Regions from separate parts of the Streptomyces sp. NPDC002886 genome, predicted to be linked through region 2. Evidence: riboswitches for the same ligand, from Rfam matches in the RefSeq annotation. Region 2 holds a riboswitch; each other region holds the start of a gene.
What was found. Region 2 has a riboswitch for cyclic di-AMP ahead of ACFYYB_RS03955 (LysM peptidoglycan-binding domain-containing M23 family metallopeptidase). Riboswitches for the same ligand answer to the same signal wherever they lie in the genome.

Region 1 (4,947 bases), on a different contig from region 2:
TCGCGAAGCTGGTCGCCGAGGGCCTCGAGGAGCTCCCCGAGACCGTCTGACCCTTCGGGTTCGACCCGCAGGACTTGCTGGACTTGCACGGCGAAGCCGTTGCCCCCGACCCACGAGGTCGAGGGCAACGGCTTCGCTGCTTTCCGTGCGGGGATCCGGCCGGCCGGCTCTGCCCGGCCATTTCGGAACGGCCCGTCCCGGTGGCCCGAATTCCGGCGGCATAATGGCGCCCGGGGCGCGGGGAATTACAAAGGGGCTCGGGGCACTAATTACCGGCCCGGATATCCTCTCTTTGTATACGGCGTTTGTTAATGCGGAACGCTCGCCGTGTTTACGGCAGGTTGCAAAGTCCTCACGCGCATCCTGTGCGCCCCCGCCGCGCGGTCCACGTGCGCCGCCATCAGCATCCGGGCCCGCTCCGCGTCGCCCCGGGCCACCGCGTCCACGATCGCGCCGTGCTCCGCCCAGGACTCCGCGGGCCGCACCGGGGCCTCCACCACGTACATCCAGGCCACCTTGTGGCGCATCTGGGTGAGCAGGGCGATGAGTCCGGGGCTGCCCGAGGCCTGGGAGAGCGTCTCGTGGAACCAGCCGCCCAGGGAGCGCAGATCCTCCCCCTGGCCCCTCCTGGCGCGCTCTTGGCCCAGCCTGACCAGCCCGCGCAGCACCTTGAGGTGGGCCTCGCTGCGCCGCCTGGCCGCCCGGGCGGCCGCGAGGGGCTCCAGCAGCATCCGCAGCTCCAGGAGGTCGGCCGCCTCCTGCTCGGTCGGCTCGGCCACGCAGGCACCGGCATGCCGGCGGGTGGTCACGAACCCCTCGGACTCCAACGTGCGCAGCGCCTCGCGCACCGGAACGCGCGAGACCCCGTACCTGCGGGCCAGGACCTCCTCGGTCAGCCGGGCGCCGGGCCCGAACACCCCGGAGACGATGTCGTCGCGGATCGCTGTGCATACCGTGTGCGCGGGAATACGCAAGACCGGACCTCCGCCTTTTTCGTATGGCTGTGCGCGTTGCGACTCTATTGCAACACACGATAATTTCCGAGGACGGCCGGAAATACGAAACATTCACACAATGCGGAGTGCGAAACACGACGAAGGCCCCGGCTCTCAAAGAGCCGGGGCCTTCGCGGAAGACGTGCGCTGGGGCGAGCGGGTCAGACGCTGACGCCGTGCGAGCGCAGGTACGTGAGGGGGTTGATGTCCGAACCGTAGTCGGCGCCGGTGCGGGCCTCGAAGTGCAGGTGCGGGCCGCTGGAGTTGCCGGTGGAGCCCGACAGGCCGATCTGCTGGCCCGGGGTGACCTGCTGGCCGACCCGGACGCTCAGCGAGGACATGTGACCGTACTGGGTGTACGTGCCGTCGGCGTGCTTGATGACGACGTTGTTGCCGTACGCGCCGCCCCAGCCCGCCTCGACCACGGTGCCCAGGCCGACCGCGTGCACGGAGGTGCCGGAGGAGGCGTGGAAGTCGATGCCGGTGTGGCTGCCGGAGGACCACATGCCGCCGCCCGCGTGGTACTGCGTGCTGACGTAGGAGCCGTCGATCGGCGAAACGAAGGTGTTGAGGCGCTTGCGCTCCTCTTCGCGGGCGGCGCGCTCGGCGGCCTCGCGCTCGGCCTTGGCCTGGGCTTCGGCCTTCGCCTTCGCCTCGGCGGCCCGCTGGCGGGCGTCGGCCTCGGCCTGCGCCTTGGCGGCGGCGGCCTCGGCGGCCCGCTCCTGGGACTGGGCCTGGGCCTCTACGTCACCGGCGAGCTCGTCGGCCAGCACGATGGTGTTCAGGGCGCCGGTGTCCTCCAGCGAGGGGGACTTGTCCGCGGCGAACGCGGGACCGGCCAGGGAGCCCACGACGCCGGTGGCGGCGAGGGCGGCTATGCCGGCGTAGCCGGCGGTCTTGCGGCTCAGACGGCTCGAACCACGGTGCTTGCCGGCGGCACTACTGCCAAACGCCATGAAGGGGCTGATCCTTTCCTTCCCTCTCGCCTACCGGGTTAGCTGACGGGTTCGGAGCAGGAAGGTCTCCTACGGGCCCCCTCTTGCGAGGCGGTCCGATTCACCCCAGGGACACAAGTGGGTCCCCGGCTCCCCAGGCTCGCGCCTGACGGGGACTCGGCGATCACTGCCCGGTGCCGCGGACGCGGCGGTTACAACTGACGGACAGCACGGCCGACGCTAGGCGGATCATCAGTCAATCGCCAAACAGACGCGCCTTTTTGTTGCGTACGCCACACCACATACAAGCAACCACACCAGAAAAGGGACAAGCAACCCAAAAGGGACCCCAGCGGACAAGCCGCCGGAGCCCCTTCCGCGGCGGGCCAGTTGACGGCCCGCCGGAGATCAACTGACGATCAGTTGGCGACCACGGTCACTTCGCCGATGCCGAGGGCCCGTACCGGCTCCTCGATCAGCGAGGCGTCCCCGACCAGGACCGTGACCAGACGGTCCACCGGGAAGGCGCTGACGACCGCCGAAGTGGCCTCCACCGTCCCCGTTTCGGCCAGCCGCGCGTACAACTGCGCCTGGTAGTCGTCCGGAAGCTCCTGCTCGACCTGGTCGGCGAGCGTGCCCGCGACGGAGGCCGCCGTCTCGAACTTCAGCGGGGCCACCCCCACCAAGTTCTGCACGGCCACGTCCCGTTCGGCGTCGGTCAGGCCGCCCTCCGCGAGGGTACGCAGCACCGTCCAGAGGTCGTCCAGGGCCGGGCCGGTGTTCGGGGTGTCCACCGAGCCGCTGATGGCGAGCATCGAGGCGCCCTTGCCGTCGGCGGTGGAGCGCAGCACCTGGCCGAAGGCGCGCACGCCGTACGTGTACCCCTTCTCCTCGCGCAGCACCTTGTCCAGCCGGGAGGTGAGCGTGCCGCCCAGGCAGTACGTGCCGAGCACCTGGGGCGCCCAGACCCGGTCGTGCCGGTCCGCCCCGATGCGGCCGATCAGCAGCTGCGTCTGGACCGCGCCGGGCCGGTCCACGATGACCACGCGGCCCGTGTCGTCGGCGGTGATCGGCGGGACCGGGCGCGGGGCGGTGGTGTCGCCGGTCCACGCGCCCAGGGTGTCGGCCAGGACGGCGTCCAGGTCGATGCCGGTCAGATCGCCCACGACCACCGCGGTGGCGGTCGCGGGGCGCACGTGGGCCTCGTAGAAGGCGCGTACGGCCGCGGAGTCGATGCGGGCGACCGTCTCCTCGGTTCCCTGACGCGGGCGCGACATCCGCAGGGTGGCCGGGAAGAGCTCCTTCGAGAGCTGCTTGGCGGCGCGGCGCTGCGGGTTGGCGCTCTCGTGCGGGATCTCGTCGAGCCGGTTGCGCACCAGGCGGTCGACCTCGGCGTCGGCGAAGGCCGGCGCGCGCAGCGCCTCGGCGACCAGCCCCAGCGCCTTGTGCAGGCGGGAGGCCGGGACCTCCAGGGAGACCCGCAGGCCGGGGTGGTCGGCGTGCGCGTCGAGGGTGGCGCCGCAGCGCTCCAGCTCGGCGGCGAACTCCTCGGCGGAGCGCTTGTCGGTGCCCTCCGACAGGGCGCGGACCATGATCGTGGCCACGCCGTCGAGGCCCTCGGGCTCCGCGTCGAGCGGGGCGGCGAGGTTGATCTCGACCGCGACGACCTGCTGGCCCGGGCGCTGGCAGCGCAGCAGGGTCAGGCCGTTGGCCAGTACCCCGCGCTCGGGGGCCGGGAAGGCCCACGGCTGCGGCTCGCCGGCCTCGGGGCGCGGGTGGAAGGTCATCGTGACGGCTGCGGTGTCGGCTGCGGTGTCGCTCACTGCTCCGCCCCCTCGTTCTGGTCGCTCGCGTCGGTCTCTTCGGTGTCTTCGGCGTCGTCCGCGGCGATCGGCTCGTAGACGAGCACCGCCCGGTTGTCGGGGCGCAGTCGGGCCGCGGCCACGGCCTGCACCTCCTCGGCGGTGATGTCGAGGACGCGCTGGACGGCGGTCAGCGCCAGCTGCGGGTCGCCGAACAGCACCGCGAAGCGGCACAGTTCGTCGGCGCGGCCCGCCACCGTGCTCAGCCGGTCCAGCCACTCGCGCTCCAGCTGGGCCTGCGCGCGCTCCATCTCCTCGGCCGTCGGGCCCTCGGCGGCGAACCGCGCGAGCTCCTCGTCCACGGCCGCCTCGATGGCGGGCACCTCGACCCCGCTGGAGGTCTTGACGTCCAGCCAGCCCAGCGAGGGCGCGCCGGCGAGGCGCAGCATGCCGAAGCCGGCGGCCACGGCACTCTGGTCACGGCGCACCAGCCGGTTGTGCAGACGGGAGGACTCGCCGCTGCCCAGGACGGTCAGCGCCACGTCGGCGGCGTCGCACTCGCGGGTGCCGTCGTGCGGGAGGCGGTAGGCCGCCATCAGCGCGCGGGCCGGGACCTCCTCGACGATCTCCTCGCGCAGCTGCCCGCCCATGATCTCGGGGAGCGAACCGTCGCGCGGCGGCTGCTTGCCGTCGTGGCCGGGGATGGTGCCGAAGTACTTCTCCACCCAGGCGAGGGTCTTCTCGGGGTCGATGTCGCCGACGACCGAGAGCACCGCGTTGTTGGGCGCGTAGTACGTACGGAAGAACGCGCGCGCGTCCTCCAGGGACGCGGCGTCCAGATCGGCCATGGACCCGATCGGGGTGTGGTGGTACGGGTGGCCCTCCGGGTAGGCCAGGGCCGTCAGCCTCTCGAAGGCCGTGCCGTAGGGGACGTTGTCGTACCGCTGGCGGCGCTCGTTCTTGACGACGTCGCGCTGGTTCTCCATGGACTCGTCGTCCAGGGCGGCCAGCAGCGAGCCCATCCGGTCCGCCTCCAGCCACAGCGCGAGCTCCAGCTGGTGGGTCGGCATCGTCTCGAAGTAGTTGGTCCGCTCGAAGCTGGTGGTCCCGTTGAGGGAGCCGCCGGCTCCCTGGACCAGTTCGAAGTGGCCGTTTCCGGAGACGTTCTTCGACCCCTGGAACATCAGGTGCTCGAAGAGGTGAGCCAGGCCCGTA
Region 2 (4,947 bases):
GGCGGCCGGGCTCGCCGTCCTCTCCGTCATGGAGGACGAACAGGTGGTGGCTAGGGCCCGCGCGATGGGCGACCTGCTGCGCGGGCGGCTCGCCGCGCTCGTGGACGAGTACGAACTCCTCCACGAGGTACGGGGACGCGGGCTGATGATCGGCATCGAGTTCGGCCGGCCGTCCTCGCTGGGCCTGCGGAGCCGCTGGACCATGCTGCAGGCGGCGCGCAAGGGGCTGTTCGCGCAGATGGTCGTGGTGCCCCTGCTGCAGAAGCACCGGATCCTCACGCAGGTCTCCGGGGATCACCTGGAAGTGATCAAGCTGATCCCGCCGCTGATCGTGGACGAGGCGGACGTCGACCGGTTCGTCGGCGCCTTCCGCGCGGTCATGGACGAGGCCCACGGCGGCGGCGCGCTGATGTGGGACTTCGGCCGGACGCTGGTGAAGCAGGCCGTCGCCAACCGCTGAGCCGCGGCCGGGCGGCGAACCGGCGGTCGGCGAACCGGCGGCCGGCGAACCCGCGGTCGGCGAACCGGCGGACGGGTGGCGATCAGGCGGCTCGGCGGGCGACGGCCCACTTCGTGGGCGTCAGTCCAGCAGCCGGTCGCGGAGCCTGTCGAGGGTCTCGGGCGCGAGCCCGAGGCCCTCGGCCAGGTAGCGCTCCACACCGCCCCACTCCTCGTCGATGGTGTCGAAGGCCGTGGTCAGGTACGGGGCGCGGGCGTCGAAGAGCGGGGCGAGCAGCTCCATCACCTCGGGGGCGCGGGCCTCGGGCGCGTCGCTGCCCCGGCGGACCCGGTAGCGGTTGTGCGGCGCGTTCGACTCCAGGTAGTCCGCGATGATCGCCTCCCGCTCCACGCCCAGCGCGAGCAGGGTGACGGCGATCGACAGGCCGGCCCGGTCCTTCCCGGCGGCGCAGTGCATCAGGGCCGGGACACTGTCCTCGGCGAGCGCGTGCACCACCCGGCTGTGCTCGGCGGTACGGGTACGGATCATCTGCCGGTACGAACGGGACATCCGCGCGGCGGCCCTGCCCTCGCCCAGGAGCTCGCGGAGCTGCGCGAGCTCCCCTTCGCGGACCATCTTCCAGAACTCCCCGCCGGCGGCCGGGTCCGACAGCGGAATGCCGACGTTGCGCACGCCGGGCAGCTCCACGTCCGGACCCTCCAGCGCGTGATCGGCTCCGTTGCGGAAGTCGAAGACGGTGTGCAGCCCGAGCGACCCGAGGAATTGCGCGTCGCTTTCGGTGGCATGCGCCAGATGTCCGCTTCGGAACAGTCGTCCCGACTTGACCCTCCGGCCGTCCGTGGTCGGCAACCCGCCCACGTCGCGGAAGTTGCGCACTCCGGTCAGCGCCGGCTCCTCGTGCGGACTCTGGGGTATCGGCTGGGTCACCGGGCTCCTCCGTGTCGTCGTCGTTGATGGTGTCCGAATTACGCCGGTTGTGGGCAACTTGCCATAACGAGAGGCGAGATCGGACAGGCCCCCGTGAGCCAGATCATACGGTGACGTTGAGTGGCTGATCGCGAATGGCGAATTGCCTTGCTGGGGCGGCTGTTGGAGGTGCGGAATGGACGCAGGGTGACCGGAATTCCGGCGGCCCGTCATCTTCAAGATTCTATTGGGGAATTCATGACTTGTTCCGTGCGGCCGGACTCGATTACGTTCGCGATCGATCCGGACGGACCGCCTAATCCTGCCGCCGACCGGAAACCGCACCCGACTATTCACGCGCGCGGCAGGAGCGGGGGAACCAGGTAAGCCGCTGTCCCGGATCTCCGGTTGAGATCTTTACAACGGGACAGCTCGGGGTGAAGCCGTACATGTGCTGTTCGCCGGCACAGAGGCGGCCGGACATCTCCAGTCCGAACCCGACAGCTCACCTCGCAGGCGTCGGAGAGGAATTCGCCATGCACGGAACGGGTAAGCACCGCCGTCCCAAGTCCCGCTCGATATCCCGCGGATTCGCCGCCGCCGGCACCGGTGGCGCGGCCCTCGCGCTGCCGCTGCTCGGCGCCACCGGCGCCCACGCCGCGGGCGTCCCGGCCGCGGCGCCCGCCGCCGCTCCGGTCCTCGCCCCGCAGGTGGCGGCCGCGCAGGTGCCCGCCGCGCTGCAGGCCGCCCCGGCCGCCGCGCAGAGCGCCCCCACGGTCTACACCGTGGTGCCGGGCGACTACCTCTCCAAGATCGCCGAGCGCCAGCACCTCACCGGTGGCTGGGAGCAGCTCTACGCGGACAACCTCGAGGCCGTCGGCACCGACCCGTCGCTGATTCACCCGGGCCTGGAGCTCACGCTCGGCGCGAAGGGCGCGGCTCCGGCCGAGGCCGCCGAGTCCGCGCCGGCCGAAACGCCGAAGCCGGCCAAGAAGTCCGCTTCGTTCGGTTCCTCCACTTCTGGCGATTCGTCGGATTCCTCCGATGAGGCGGGTTCCTCGAATGAGGAGGCCGCTCCCCAGGACGCCGCCCCCGAGGCTCCCGCCGAGGAGCAGGGCGGTTCCACGTCCACCGGCTTCGTCGCCCCGGTCGGCGGCGGCACCTCCACCGCGTACAAGACCGCCGGCTCCATGTGGTCCAGCGGCTACCACACCGGCGTGGACTTCTCCGCGAGCACCGGCACCACCGTCAAGGCGGTCGGCGCCGGCACCGTGGTCTCGGCCGGCTGGGGCGGCGCGTACGGCAACGAGGTCGTCATCCGGCACGCCGACGGCAAGTACAGCCAGTACGCGCACCTTTCCCAGCTCTCCGTCTCGTCCGGCCAGAGCGTCACCGCCGGGCAGACCCTCGGCTTCTCCGGTGCCACGGGCAACGTGACCGGCCCGCACCTGCACTTCGAGATCCGCACCGGGCCCTCGTACGGCTCGGACATCGACCCGCTGGCCTACCTGCGGTCCAAGGGCGTCAGCATCTGAGGCCGAGGCGCTGTCGGAGGTGCCGGTTAGGCTGCACGTTCCGGCACGGGACGGGACGGGCGTGGCATGAAGGTCAGCGCAAGGGAGCTCAACCGCTCCACCCTCGCACGGCAGTTGCTGCTGCGGCGCGAGGCGATGGGCGTCGGTGACGCGGTCCGCAGGGTGGTCGCCCTGCAGGCGCAGCACGCGGCCTCGCCCTACCTCGCGCTGTGGAACCGGCTCGCCGGTTTCGACCCGGCGGACCTCGACGCGGCCTTCACGGGGCGCGAGGTCCTCAAGTCGACGCTGATGCGGCTGACCCTGCACGCGGTGCACGCGCGGGACTACCCGTCCTTCCGCGAGGCCGTGCAGCCGTCCGTACGGGCCGCCCGGCTCGGGACCCGCTTCACGGACTCGGGGCTGACGGCCGGGGACGCCGACCTCCTCGTGCCGGAGCTGCTGGACTTCGCCGACCGGCCCCGTACGACGGCGGAGTGCGAGGCCTGGCTCGGACACCGGCTGGGGTCCGCGCCGCAGCCGGGAGCGTGGTGGGGGCTGCGGCAGTACGCGCCGCTGCTGCACGCGCCCACCGCCGCGCCGTGGTCGTTCGGGGAGCGTCCGTCGTACGTCGCACCCCCGAGCCGGCCGCGCACCGTACCGGCGGACCCGGAGGCGGCGGAGGAGTCCTTGCGGACGCTGGTCCTGCGCTACCTGGAGGGGTTCGGGCCGGCGTCGGCGGCGGACGTCGCGCAGTTCTCCCTGGTCCAGCGGTCCAGGGTCCGCCAGGCCCTGCGCGCGCTGGAGCTGGCCGGCGGGCTCGAGCGGCTGACGGGGCCGGACGGCGAGGAGCTGTTCGACGTCCAGGGCGCGCCGATCCCGGAGGAGGACACGCCGGCGCCGCCCCGGCTGATGGCCATGTGGGACAGCGTGCTGCTGGCCTACGCCGACCGGAGCCGCATCGTTCCGCCGGCGTACCGCAAGCTCGTCGCGCGGATGAACGGCGACACCCTGGCGACCCTGCTGGTCGACGGCCACGTCGCCGGCGTGTGGCGGCCGTCCGGCGCCGGCATCGAGGCCACCGCCTTCCACCCGCTGCCGGAGGAGGTCTGGGAGGCCCTCGCCGGCGAGGCCCGGGCGCTGACGGCCTTCCTGGCCGACCGCGAACCGGAGGTCTACCGGCGGTACGGCCACTGGTGGAACAAACTACCGAGCGCCGAGACCCGGCTGCTCGCCTGAACCGTGGGGCCGGGACCGGAGGGGGGTCCCGGTCCCACCACTCCCACCGCTCCCGCCGCTTCCGTGCCCATCGGCACCTGCGGACGCCGTCACCCTCACCCTGATTCACCTGCGATACGCGGCCTGGGAGTTCCGAGGCTTCACGGGCTCCCATCGCAGACGTCGGGTCGGCCAGGGTGCCGGCTCGGCCTGGCCGAACCAGATCCGGACGTCTTCCCCCGTCCGGACGGGCAAGCGGGGAAAGTCGTTCTCGGCGTGCTCGGTACGGTGCAGTGCGTGGCCCGGGCCCAGGTGCCGGGCGGCGTACGCGTCGAAATCGGCCGCGTCGGTGGGGTGGCAGACGGTCGCGACCACCTCGCTCGTGCCCGGCTCCGGCGTGAAGCCCGGGCCGCGCAGCAGTAGTACGTCGTCGCTGCCACTGTCGATCATGGTGGCGTTGGCGCTGTCGCGGTGCTCCCGCCAGACCGGGCCGGTGTAGAAGGCCTCCAGCGCGCGCCGGCGGTGTGCCATGTCGGGGAACGCGCGCAGCCAGACGAAGCGGTCCGGGTCGTCCAGGTCGCGGAACCGGCCGCCGACGGTGATGCCGACGGCCTGCTGACCGGTCACGAACTCGCGCTCGAACAGCTCGATCAGCGTCTCCCGGGCGCCGGGACGCAGGGTGTACTGCCGGAGTTCGACGATGCTCATGCGGTGGCCCGCCCGGTGCGTGTGAGGTCCATGGTCCAGTTGTCGTCCATGCGCCGCAGGTTAGAGCCAGTCTGCTGACACCTCCTGTCAGTGGATGCCGAGCGACATGCGTGCGAACCGGCTGTTCACCCTGCTTCTGCCGCG
Region 3 (4,947 bases), on a different contig from region 2:
GGCGAAGAGCCGGTCCCGTTGCCGTTCCATGTCTTCGAGGGAGGCCGGGAAGAGATCACGGACTCCGGGGTTGTGCCAGAAGAGGTGGGAGTAGAAGAACTTGACCGCGTGCTCGGCCCGTCTCTCCACCACCGCGAAGCTGCTTTTCAAGATCCTCACATCCACAAAACCGAAAGTAGGAACGCCGGGGAACGTGAGGTCAAGCCAGAGCCGATCTACGGACAGCCGCGACAACTGGTCCATATGGGGTGACGGGTGGCGGGCGGGATACGGTCTCCGGGTGCACGAGCAGACCCCCGCAGCCCCCGAAGAGCCCGCCGCCGACCAGTCCGTGGACGGAACCGCGCCCCTCTCCACACCCGCCTCCGCCTCCCCTCCGACCCTGTTCGACTGGGAGTTCGCGACCGACCCGTACCCGGCGTACGCCTGGCTGCGCGAGCACGCCCCCGTGCACCGCACCACGCTCCCCAGCGGGGTCGAGGCCTGGCTCGTCACCCGGTACGCCGACGCCCGCCAGGCCCTCGCCGACCAGCGGCTCAGCAAGAACCCGGCACACCACGAGGGCTCCGCACACGCCAAGGGCCGCACCGGGATCCCCGGGGAGCGCAAGGCGGAGCTGATGACGCACCTCCTCAACATCGACCCCCCGGACCACACCCGGCTGCGCCGGCTGGTGTCGAAGGCGTTCACCCCGCGCAGGGTGGCCGAGTTCACTCCGAGGGTGCAGGAGCTGACCGACCACCTCATCGACCGGTTCGCGGAGAAGGGGGAGGCGGACCTCATCCACGAGTTCGCCTTCCCGCTCCCCATCTACGCCATCTGCGAGATGCTCGGCGTACCGCGAGAGGACCAGGACGACTTCCGCGACTGGGCGGGAATGATGATCCGCCACGGCGGCGGGCCGCGCGGCGGCGTGGCCCGGTCCGTGAAGCAGATGCGCACCTATCTCGGGGAGCTCATCCACCGCAAGCGCGACGACCTCGGCGACGACCTGATCTCCGATCTGATCCGGGCGAGCGACCACGGCGACCACCTGACGGAGGCCGAGGCCACCGCCATGGCCTTCATCCTCTTGTTCGCGGGGTTCGAGACCACGGTCAACCTCATCGGCAACGGGGTCCACTCCCTCTTCATGAACCCGGAGCAGCGCGAGCGGCTCCAGCTCTCCCTGGCCGCGGGCGAGACCGGACTGCTGGAGACCGGCGTGGAGGAGCTGCTGCGCTACGACGGCCCGGTGGAGCTGGCCACCTGGCGGTTCGCCACCGAGTCCTTCACCCTCGGCGGCCGGGACATCGCGGCGGGAGATCCGGTCCTGGTGGTCTTGGCGGCGGCCGACCGGGACCCCGAACGGTTCGCCGACCCGGACACCCTGGACCTGTCCCGGACGGACAACCAGCACCTCGGGTACGGGCACGGCATCCACTACTGCCTGGGTGCCCCGCTCGCCCGGCTCGAAGGGCAGACCGCCCTCGCGACCCTGCTGACGCGGCTGCCCGATCTGGAACTCGCCGTGGCACCCGAAGAGCTGCGCTGGCGCGGTGGGCTCATCATGCGGGGGCTGCGGACGCTGCCGGTCCGCTTCAGCGCCGAATCGAAGCCCCAAAACACCTGAAACCAGCCTGATCCGAAGTCAGTTCACTGCCCAAACTTGTGACAGGCGTTCGAAGGCCGCTAGGTTCTGCCGTTACCCCGCCGTTATGCGAAAGGTGCAGCCTCATGCGTTCCGGGAACGGCCGCCACAGACGCCCCCGACAAGTGCCCGCACTTGTCGTCACCGCCGGAGTCACCGGCACCGCACTCGCCCTGCCGCTGCTCGCCGCCACGGGCGCGAGCGCGGCGGAGACCTCCACATGGGACAAGGTCGCCGAATGCGAGAGCGGCGGCACGTGGAGTGCCAACTTCGGCGGCGGCGCGTACGGCGGGCTGCAGTTCACCCAGGAGCAGTGGAAGAGGGCCGGCGGGCTCGACTTCGCCGAGCGCGCCGACCTGGCCAGCCGCTCCCAGCAGATCGCGGTCGCCGAGCGCGTGCTGGCTTCCCAGGGCCCGCAGGCGTGGCCGCTGTGCGGAGTGCCGGCCGGTCTGACCCAGGACGCGCCCGCCGCCGAGGTGGACCCGGGCCTGCCCAGCGGTTCCGGATCCGCCTCCCCGGCGCCCTCCCGCCCGGACGACTCCGTGCCCCACACCGGCTCGGGCAAGCCGTCCACGGACTTCGGAGCCCCTACGCCGAAGACCCCGGCTCCCGAGGCCCCGTCGGCCTCGACGCAGCCCGACTACCCGATCGGCGTGCCCGGCGAACTGCCCGTCATGCCCGCGCCGGACCTGGAGACGCCCCCGGGACTCCCGGGCGACCCGACGGCTCCCACGAGCCCGGTGGACCCCACCACCCCGGTGGCGCCGCCGTCCGGGGACCCGACCGCTCCGGTCGGCCCCACCACGCCGGTGGCTCCGCCGTCGGGGGACCTGACGACTCCGGTGTCCCCGTCCAATCCGGGGGACCCGACGAACCCGGCAAATACGGTCAACCCGGTTGATCCCACGGCCCCGACGACTCCGGCCGCACCCGGTGCGTCCACCGCTCCGGGCGCGACGCCGACCCCCGGTGCGGCCTCCGGTTCGGCTTCCGGTTCGACCGAGGGCGGCGGCAAGCACCGCGGCCCGGCCGCGGTCGAGACGGCCTCCGCGTCTGATGCCGCGTCGGAGTCGACGTACACCGTGAAGGCGGGCGACAGCCTCATCGAGATCGCGGACGCCAACGGAGTGAAGGGTGGCTGGAAGGGTCTCTACGAGGCCAACGAGCAGGTCATCGGCGGCGATGCGGACCTGATCAAGCCCGGCCAGAATCTGGATCTAACGGATCAATAGGGGCACTTAAGTCGCCCGGAACCAGCTGATTGTCCGTTTTCTGTAAGTGAGACATGTGTCTCTTCAGGTCAACTGGCGTGTCCGGTCCGGCGGGTTCCGCAAACCCCGCCCTCACCTGCGCAAACACCCTTCCGGGGAGCGCAAGTAGGCACCGGTTCCCCCCGATGTTCCTCGTTGAACATCGGGGGGAGACCTGTCTACCTTCTGAATCGCTCGCCACCGCGGGCTCCTTCGACCGCATCGCCGAATCCTGCCGGCGGACGGAGGGAACACTCGTCGCGTAAAGCGCCGAAGGCAGGAGCGGGGGAACCAAGGTAGGCGCCGGTAGCGGCCGTTGAGAGACGGTCACATCGCCGGCTAGGGGTTAAGACGAGCGCTAGGTCGCTCGGCCGGGCACTCACTCGCCCGAACCCGACAGCTCACCTCGTAGGCGTCGGTGAGGAGAACTCCATGCTGCTTTCGGGCAAGGGCAAGCACCGTCGCGGCTCCAAGGCCGTCCGCATCGTCACGCTCGCCGGTGTCGCCGGTGTCGCCGTGGCCGCGCCGCTGATGGCCGCGGGCACCGCTTCCGCCGCGACCGGCGCCGAGTGGGACCGGGTCGCCTCGTGCGAGTCCGGCGGCAACTGGTCCATCAACACGGGCAACGGCTACTACGGCGGCCTGCAGTTCTCGTCCTCCACCTGGGCCGCGTACGGCGGCAAGGCGTACGCCGCGCAGGCCAACCAGGCCTCCAAGGGCCAGCAGATAGCCATCGCCGAGAAGGTCCTCAAGGGCCAGGGCAAGGGCGCCTGGCCGTCCTGCGGCGTCGGCCTGTCGAACTCCTCCTACACCGGCGGCGGCTCGGGGACGACCACCCCCTCCAAGCCGAAGACGCAGCCGAAGCCGGCCGCGCCGAAGGTGAAGCCGAAGCCGAAGGCCGAGGCTCCGAAGAAGGAGACCAAGCGCGTCGAGGCTCCGACGACCCGCTCCGAGCGTCCGGCCGCCGCCCCGAAGACGGGCAACGGCTCCTACGAGGTCAAGTCCGGCGACACGCTGGGTGCGATCGCCGACGCGAACAACGTGTCCGGTGGCTGGGAGAAGCTCTTCGAGCTCAACAAGGAGATCGTGTCGGACGCCAACCTGATCTACCCCGGCCAGAAGCTGAACCTCAGCTGAAAGCCGTGAGAACGCTCGTGTCCGCTTCCGCGACGCGCAGTAGTTCCACCGCGTAGTTCCACCAGCGATTCCACCGCCCGGCGCGTAACCCCCTTCGCGCCGGGCGGTGCTGTGTGCGGATGTCTCCGGCCTGACGAAGCCTCCGAAAGGCCGATGATCAAGGGTCCTATGTCCTGTAAGAGGGGCATTCAGGCCCTTTTTCGTCCCAGCCCCCGGGCGGTCGGCTGGCCGAGTGCCCGGAGGCGGTTAGGCTCTAAGCGGCAAGGCCATCCCACGGCCTGACACGCCACCGCACACCCAGCGTCACATCCCAGAAGGAGATGCTCGTGCCGTCCATCGACGTCGTCGTAGCCCGGGAAATCCTGGACTCCCGAGGCAACCCCACGGTCGAGGTCGAGGTGGGCCTCGACGATGGCAGCACCGGCCGTGCTGCAGTCCCGTCCGGCGCCTCCACCGGAGCGTTCGAAGCCGTAGAGCTCCGTGACGGTGACCCCAACCGTTACTTCGGCAAGGGCGTAGAGAAGGCCGTCCTCGCCGTCATCGAGCAGCTCGGCCCGGAGCTCGTCGGCTACGACGCCACCGAGCAGCGCCTGATCGACCAGGCGATGATCGACCTGGACGCCACCGAGAACAAGGGCTCCCTCGGCGCCAACGCCATCCTGGGCGTCTCCCTCGCCGTCGCGCACGCCGCGTCCGAGGCCTCGGACCTCCCGCTGTTCCGCTACCTCGGCGGCCCGAACGCGCACCTGCTGCCCGTTCCGATGATGAACATCCTGAACGGTGGGTCGCACGCCGACTCCAACGTCGACATCCAGGAGTTCATGATCGCCCCGATCGGCGCGGAGTCCTTCTCCGAGGCCCTTCGCTGGGGTGCCGAGGTCTACCACACCCTCAAGAAGGTCCTGCACACCAAGGGCCTCTCCACCGGTC

Region 1: it holds a riboswitch for cyclic di-AMP, as region 2 does, so the genes downstream of both, ACFYYB_RS30680 (M23 family metallopeptidase) here and ACFYYB_RS03955 (LysM peptidoglycan-binding domain-containing M23 family metallopeptidase) in region 2, are expected to answer to the same signal.
Region 3: it holds a riboswitch for cyclic di-AMP, as region 2 does, so the genes downstream of both, ACFYYB_RS31600 (transglycosylase family protein) here and ACFYYB_RS03955 (LysM peptidoglycan-binding domain-containing M23 family metallopeptidase) in region 2, are expected to answer to the same signal.

The regions. Positions count from the first base shown of each region.
Region 1 covers NZ_JBIAPV010000008.1:188,753-193,699, forward strand. Annotated here, with positions in the region: gene ACFYYB_RS30670 (HPr family phosphocarrier protein) at 1-50, shown strand, start outside; gene ACFYYB_RS30675 (GntR family transcriptional regulator) at 309-974, opposite strand; gene ACFYYB_RS30680 (M23 family metallopeptidase) at 1,157-1,951, opposite strand; cyclic di-AMP (ydaO/yuaA leader) riboswitch at 1,964-2,123, opposite strand; gene ACFYYB_RS30685 (M16 family metallopeptidase) at 2,350-3,717, opposite strand; gene ACFYYB_RS30690 (M16 family metallopeptidase) at 3,750-4,947, opposite strand, start outside.
Region 2 covers NZ_JBIAPV010000001.1:879,073-884,019, reverse strand. Annotated here, with positions in the region: gene ACFYYB_RS03965 (aspartate aminotransferase family protein) at 1-460, shown strand, start outside; gene ACFYYB_RS03960 (tyrosine-protein phosphatase) at 581-1,387, opposite strand; cyclic di-AMP (ydaO/yuaA leader) riboswitch at 1,703-1,898, shown strand; gene ACFYYB_RS03955 (LysM peptidoglycan-binding domain-containing M23 family metallopeptidase) at 1,903-2,901, shown strand; gene ACFYYB_RS03950 (winged helix DNA-binding domain-containing protein) at 2,968-4,116, shown strand; gene ACFYYB_RS03945 (NIPSNAP family protein) at 4,222-4,803, opposite strand.
Region 3 covers NZ_JBIAPV010000009.1:93,081-98,027, reverse strand. Annotated here, with positions in the region: gene ACFYYB_RS31615 (globin domain-containing protein) at 1-132, opposite strand, end outside; gene ACFYYB_RS31610 (cytochrome P450) at 281-1,612, shown strand; gene ACFYYB_RS31605 (transglycosylase family protein) at 1,756-2,862, shown strand; cyclic di-AMP (ydaO/yuaA leader) riboswitch at 3,139-3,310, shown strand; gene ACFYYB_RS31600 (transglycosylase family protein) at 3,313-4,017, shown strand; gene eno (phosphopyruvate hydratase) at 4,338-4,947, shown strand, end outside.